2 regions of the Arthrobacter sp. LAR12-1-1.1 genome follow, and region 1 is predicted to be linked to the other one. Evidence: predicted binding sites of a transcription regulator. Region 1 holds the regulator's gene; the other holds the start of a gene.

Evidence for each region. Region 1 encodes LexA, which represses DNA repair genes until DNA is damaged. Its sites were predicted from a motif close to TCGAACANNTGTTCGA; they were not measured.
Region 2: the regulator LexA is predicted to act here: its motif matches at 1,145-1,160, upstream of MRBLAR12_RS03915 (DUF6504 family protein).

Annotation. Positions count from the first base shown of each region.
Region 1 is NZ_JBEGIG010000034.1:465,075-468,477, forward strand. Features, by position in the region: gene MRBLAR12_RS18230 (ATP-dependent DNA helicase) at 1-1,100, shown strand, start outside; gene lexA (transcriptional repressor LexA) at 1,159-1,908, opposite strand; gene MRBLAR12_RS18240 (LysM peptidoglycan-binding domain-containing protein) at 2,272-2,700, shown strand; gene MRBLAR12_RS18245 (histidinol-phosphate transaminase) at 2,788-3,403, shown strand, end outside.
Region 2 is NZ_JBEGIG010000001.1:851,750-855,152, reverse strand. Features, by position in the region: gene MRBLAR12_RS03930 (VOC family protein) at 1-314, opposite strand, end outside; gene MRBLAR12_RS03925 (chorismate mutase) at 329-655, shown strand; gene MRBLAR12_RS03920 (hypothetical protein) at 677-1,063, opposite strand; gene MRBLAR12_RS03915 (DUF6504 family protein) at 1,266-1,601, shown strand; gene MRBLAR12_RS03910 (DNA polymerase III subunit alpha) at 1,598-3,403, shown strand, end outside.

The sequences.
Region 1 (3,403 bases):
GGCTGATGCCCAACGGCCTGAACAGCGGGCAGTTGGACTGCATCGACCAGCTGCGCGACGCGTGCCGCGCCGCCCTGTCCGATTCCAAGGGCGACAGCTCCACGACGGCCGACGGCGGACGCCAGCTGGCGCGCTCACGCCTGATGGTCATCCTGGAACTCTGTGAGCGCCTCCTGGCCGCGCGCGAAAACCGCGAAGTAGTGTGGTTCTCCCGCAACAGCAGCTTCGACCCGGTGCAGGGCTACTCCCAGCCGGACGAGAGCGCGCCGGCCCTGATCAATGTTGCCCCGTTGAGCGTCGCGGGGCGTTTGCGCGAGGGTTTGTTCGCGGACCACACCGTCATCCTGACCTCGGCCACACTGGCCATTGGCGCTGCCTTCGAGCCTGCAGCCGGAGGCCTCGGCCTCGTTGGCAATGGCGCCCCGAGCTGGACCGGAGTCGACGTCGGGTCCCCGTTCGACTATCCGAAGCAGGGTATCCTCTATGTCGCCCGGCACCTGCCCAAACCCGGCCGCGGGACTTCCCCCGAGGCCTTGGATGAGCTGGAGAAGCTGATCCGCGCTTCCCGTGGCGGTGCCTTGTGCCTGTTTTCCTCGCGGCGCGCGGCGGAGGAAGCCGCCGAGGCCATGCGGCCCCGGCTGGGCCTCAGCATCCTGTGCCAGGGGGAGTCGACCATGACGGCGCTCGTGCGGCAATTTGCCGACGAGCCGGACACCTGTTTGTTCGGCACAATGTCCCTCTGGCAGGGCGTCGACGTTCCTGGGGTGTCCTGCCGGCTGGTGGTTATAGACCGGATTCCCTTCCCGCGGCCGGACGACCCGCTGATGACGGCACGCTCGCGGGCCGTCGCCCAGGCGGGCGGCAATGGCTTCATGTCCGTCTCGGCCACGCACGCCGCCATTCGGCTCGCGCAGGGCGCCGGACGGCTGATCCGTTCGACGTCGGACAAGGGCGTGGTGGCAGTGCTCGATTCGCGGCTGTCCACGGAGCGCTACGGCGGATTCCTCCGCGCCGCGCTTCCGCCGTTCTGGCCCACCACCGATTCATCGATAGCCATGGCTGCCCTGGAGCGCCTGGCGAAGGACTCCGCGAACGGCTGAGTCCCACGTTGAAGCGGGAGCTGGCCGGGACTGAAGCCGGCGGCCTCGCCGGGGATGGTTAGAGGGAGCGGAGTACCGAGACGACCTTGCCCATGATGACGGCGTGGTCGCCGAGGATGGGTTCGTACTGGGTGTTTTGCGGCAGCAGCCAGGTGTGGCCGTCCCGCTGGCGGAATGTCTTGACCGTGGCTTCGTCGTCCAGCAGGGCGGCAACGATGTCGCCGTTCACGGCGTCACCCTGGCGGCGGACAACCACCCAGTCACCGTCGCAGATCGCGGCATCAATCATCGAGTCGCCAGCCACCTTGAGCATGAAGAGTTCGCCATGGCCCACGAGCTGGCGGGGCAGCGGCATGACGTCCTCCACTACCTGGTCCGCGAGGATGGGTCCGCCGGCGGCGATGCGTCCGACGAACGGCACCATTGCCGTGTCGGTGGCGCTGGCGAGCTCAGACACCGAGAGGCCGCCGACGGCCCGCAGGCCGCTGGACTTCCCGACACCCGAAATCGGTGTGGTCCCCTCGTCCAGGGTCAGCGGCATGAGCACTTCCATGGCCCGCGGGCGCTTCGGATCGCGCCGCAGGTAGCCGAGCTTTTCAAGCTGGGAGAGCTGATGGGTCACGCTCGACAGGCTGGCGAGGCCGACGGTGTCGCCGATCTCGCGCATGGAGGGCGGGTAGCCCTTGTCCGTGACGGACCGCTGGATGGTCTCCAGGATTTTCTTTTGCCGGACGGTGAGGCTCTTGGGGGCCCGGGCGGGCTGCGGGCTCCGTGAGGTGGCCCTGCCGCCGGTGGCTTGTGCTGCCATGTTCGCCAACGCCTTTCCGTTCCGCCCGGCTGCCGTGGCTGCTGTCACCGGGACCTTCCGGCCTGAAATGTCAGACCCTGCTGATCAACTACTAACGAATTCACACAGGGAGTTCGTTAGTGGTTGTCCTGTCCCTCAAAAATAGGCCAGCCGCAGGGCTTTTTCAAACATTTGTTCTAGCGAGTCTCGACATCGTTCGTTAGTAAGTGCTAAAACAGAACGAGCAAGGTTCGAATATGTGTTCGATTTCGAGGTTTCCACTTCGGATCCGCTGTTCGGTTCTATGTTCGAAGGTTCGGCCGGTTGGCGGCGAGTACGTGGAGTACGCCGGGCGGCACCGTATGGTCCAGGAGGGCTCAGTTCATGTCAGCTTCAAGCGCGTTTCAAGACACTTTTGTTCAGGGCGTCTTTGTTCAGGGCGTCACGAATCACAACCGCAGCGGGGCGGGGGCCGCGGTTTCCGGCCGCCGGCCGAAGCAGCCGCCGCTGCGGCTTACCCAGCGCGGACGCTTCGTCTTCTTCGGTGTCCCGCTGATCCTTCTGGCGGCGTTCATCCTGTCGCTCAGCGGATTCCTCAACGCTCCCGCGAAAGCAGCGGATTCCGCTGACCAGCTCTCGCTGACGCCGACTGTCACCGTGACGGTGCAGCCGGGGGAGTCCCTCTGGGCCATTGCAGGGTCGTTGGCTCCGGAGCGCGATCCCCGCGACGTCGTGGCCGATATCGTGCAGCTGAACAACCTGGACGCCGCCCGTGTGATGCCGGGCCAGCAGCTGTTCGTCCCGTCCAAGTAGTACCCGCCAAGCCAAGCGACATCCCCCAAGTGCAGTCGCGGACGTCACAGTTTCAGTGCCCGTCCCGCTACCACTTAAACTGGTCACGTGACTGACCAGCTTGAGCGCCTCAACCGACTGCCCCTCCGAACCAATCTGCGTGGCCTGCGTCCGTATGGTGCGCCGCAGCTGGACGTCCCCATCCTGCTCAACGTCAACGAGAACACCCATGGTGTCCCGGCCGATGTCCGCGCGGCGATCACCGAGGCCGTCAGCTCCGCCGCTGCCGGGCTGAACCGCTATCCGGACCGCGAGTTCACCGAATTGCGCGAGGCCCTCGCCGAATACCTTGGCCACGGCCTGGACGCGGAGAATATCTGGGCCGCGAACGGATCCAACGAAGTCCTTCAGCAAATTCTCCAGGCATTCGGCGGCCCCGGCCGGACGGCCCTCGGGTTCCCTCCGACGTATTCGATGTACCCGCTGCTGGCTTCCGGCACGGATACGGAGTACATCGTCGGTGCCCGCGCCGCGGACTATGGGCTCAGCGCGGAATCGGCGGCCCGGCAGGTGCGCGAGCTTCAGCCCAACATTGTTTTCCTGTGCTCCCCGAACAACCCGACCGGTACGGGGCTGGGGCTTGATGTCGTCGAGGCCGTTTATGACGCCGGCGAAGCCAGTCAAACCATCGTGATCGTTGACGAGGCCTACCACGAGTTCGCCC
Region 2 (3,403 bases), on a different contig from region 1:
TGGGTCTTCGGTGCCGCGACGATGAGGGCTCCCGCGGACTCGGCTTCGGCCATCACCCAGTCGACTTCCGCCGTGCTGGCCAGGTTGTGGCTGAGGGTGATGCACGCAACGCCGGCAGGGGGATCCGTGGCCGCTTCGGACTGCATTTGGCCCGCGTCCCAGAGCGAGAGGATCAGTCCGTGGTTGACCTGGATGAAGAGCACCTCGCCGGGGACTTCCCGGTGGACCGGCCATCCCAGGCCATCGACGTAGAAGCGGCGTGAGGCGTCAACACTGCGGACACCCAGCGAAATTAAGTCGACTCGTGGCTGCATCTTTCGATACTGTCATGCACATGCCCACAAATCACGCAGACGACAAGACCGCCCAGGCCGACCGGGAACAGCTCGCCGCCGTGCGCGTGGCTGTTGACGAGGTGGACGAGCAGATCGTGTCCTTGATCGGGCGCCGCGAACGGCTGATCCGGATCGCCGGGACCCTCAAGGCGGACAGCGCGGAGGTCCGTGCGCCCGGGCGCGTGGAGCGGGTCATCGAACACGTCCGCGCCACGGCGGAACAGAAGGACATCGACGTCGAACTCGTCGAGAAGACCTACCGGGCGATGATCGACGCCTTCATCACCCTCGAGCTGGAAGTGTACAAGTCCACTTCATAGCAAGGGCTTGTTGGAACGTGCTTAGAGGGACTCTTCGACAGGCACGTTGGCCTGGTATTCCCGGCCGTCACAATCGCTGAAGGCGGTCATGAGGTGGCCCTTGGGCAGGCCCAGCACCGTCGCGATGGGGAAGTTTCCGGTGATGGTGTTCCCTGAGTGTTCCACGCCTGTGAGGTCGAAGTTCTCTTCCGTGCCGTCATGGTTGAAGAAGTAGAAGGAGACCGCCTCGCCGTTCATGAACTCAATTCCCAGTCTGCGTTGATGGGAATAGTCCGGCTCGGCCGCGAGCAGGCCCACCACGTAGGCGCCTTGCCCCGGGATATTTCCGTCGATATCGAAGGTCGCCACCAAGGTTGAATTCTTGGCGGCGACCTTTACGTGCTTCAGGAGTGCGATATGGGAGCTCATGGCTCAATCCTGCTACCTGTGCCATCGTCCGTCCACCCCCGATCTGGGTTTTGTCGCCTTTCCGACGTAGACTGAATTTATTCGAAGATATGTTCGAATAAATCAGAAACGCTAGAAGGCGGCATCTAGAAGACGGAATCTAGAAGACGGAATCTAAGCGGGGACTGGGCCGGCTCCAGCCCGGACTGGGTCGGGAGGCAACGTGGGCATGTTCAGCGAGTCCGTGGATGTTCTCTGCACGCCCTCGGGCCAGCCCCTGCGCCTCGACTGGGCCGGCCGGCGCTACACGGTCTGCGCGGAACCCGTCCGCTGGTATGAACGCCGCCAATGGTGGGCGGAGGAAAGCCGGGCGCCGCTCGGGAGCGGCCCGGGCCTGGTGGATCACGAGATCTGGCGGGTCCAGGTGCGTGCCGCCGGGGACCACGCCGCGGCCTCCACCCTCACCCTTGACCTGACCCGGCATATCAGCAGCGGCCGGTGGCGGCTCCTGAGGATCCACGACGCCCTGCAGCCCCTCCGGAAGCCCGAAACAGCATGAACTTCACCCATTTGCATGTCTCCACCGCCTTCAGCGCCCACTATGGCGTCTCCTGGCCGGATGAACTGGCCGGCGCGGCCGCAGCCGACGGCGCCACCGCGCTGGCCTGCACGGACCGCGACGGGCTGTACGGCACCATCAAGCACCTGAAGGCGTGCATGGCAGCCGGGCTCGATGCGATCATCGGGGTGGACCTTGCGGTCTTTGACGACGACGGTGACCTCCGCACCCTGGTCGGGGGACGCGTCGTTGTGCTGGCGCACGGCCACAACAACGGCGCCGGCTACCGGGCGTTGTGCCGGCTGATCTCCGACGCCCATGCCCGCACTACGGGGAAGGTGCAGGGAGCGGTGCCGGTGGCCGTCACACGGGCGGAACTGGCCTCCCGCACCCTGCACCCGGAAACCCTCCAGCCGGTCCTGACAGTGCTGATCGGCCCGGACTCCGACGTCGGCCGGGCGATGGGCGGCCGGCGTTACCTGCGGCCCCGCACCCTGTTCAAACGCTGGCTGGACGCCATGCCCCCAGGGACCCTGGCCGCCGAGGTTGTGTCCCAGCTCAGCCCGCCAGGGGAACCGCTGAGCACCGCCCATGCGGTGCGCATGCTCAAGCTCGCCGCAGAGCACGGGGTGCCGGCCGTGCTGAGCAACGCCGTGCGTTATGTGGCCGAGGACGGCGCGGCCACCGCCGATGTGCTGGACTCGGCCCGGACGCTTAAATCCCTCCCCGAGCTCTCCGCCGCCCCGCTGCTGCAGCCCAACGGGCAGGGCTGGCTCAAATCGGCGGCCCAGATGCTGCAGCTGGGCAAGGAGATCATCCACGCCGCCGGCTACGGCACGGCGGACCTCAAACGGCTCCTGGCCCAGACCGAGGCGCTCGCGGACCGCTGCCGCATGGATCCTGTGGCTGACATGGGCTGGAAACAGCCCGTGGTCCCGGAAGCATCCGTGATCGGGATCGACGGCGACGCGCTCGCCGAACTGACCCTGCGCTGCGAGGCCGGCATCGGCCGCCGCTTCCCTGGAATCTCCGGGCAGCGGGAACAGCAAATGCGGACCCGGCTGGGGCACGAGCTCCGGATCATCGACACGCTGGGCTTCGCCTCCTACTTCCTGACCGTCGCAGAGGTCTCCCGGATGATCCTTGCCCTGGGCGTGAGGGCGGCCGCGCGCGGTTCGGGCGCCTCCAGCCTGGTCAACTACCTGATCGACATCAGCCAGGTGAACCCACTCCAGCACGACCTCATCTTTGAGCGCTTCCTCTCCCGCGACCGTGCCACGCTGCCCGACATCGACATCGACGTCGAGAGCGCCGAAAGGCACAACGTCTACCGGAAGATCTTTGAGCGTTTCGGCGCCGAACGCGTCACGCTGATGAGCATGCAGAATGGCTACCGCGCTCGCGGTGCCGTGCGCGATGCCGGCCTGGCCCTGGGCATGGACGACGGCGAGGTCGGGGAAATCGCCAAGCAGCTGTGGCGGTTCTCGGCCCGGCACTTCCGCGAAGCCCTCGTGGAGAAACCCGAGCTGAAGGAATTCGCGGACCGGGTGGAGCAGCGCGGTTTCACCGAAAACCAGCAGCTGGACCTGCTGGTGGACCTCACGGAGCGGCTGGACCGGCTGCCACGCCACATCTCCATGCACCCGTGCGGCGTGATCCTCGGCGATGCCACCCTGCTGGACCGCACCCCCGTCCAGCCCAGCGGCCTGGGCCTGCCCATGAGCCAGTTCGACAAGCACGACATGGACCCCATGGGCATGCTCAAACTCGACGTCCTGGGTGTCCGGATGCAGAGCGCCATG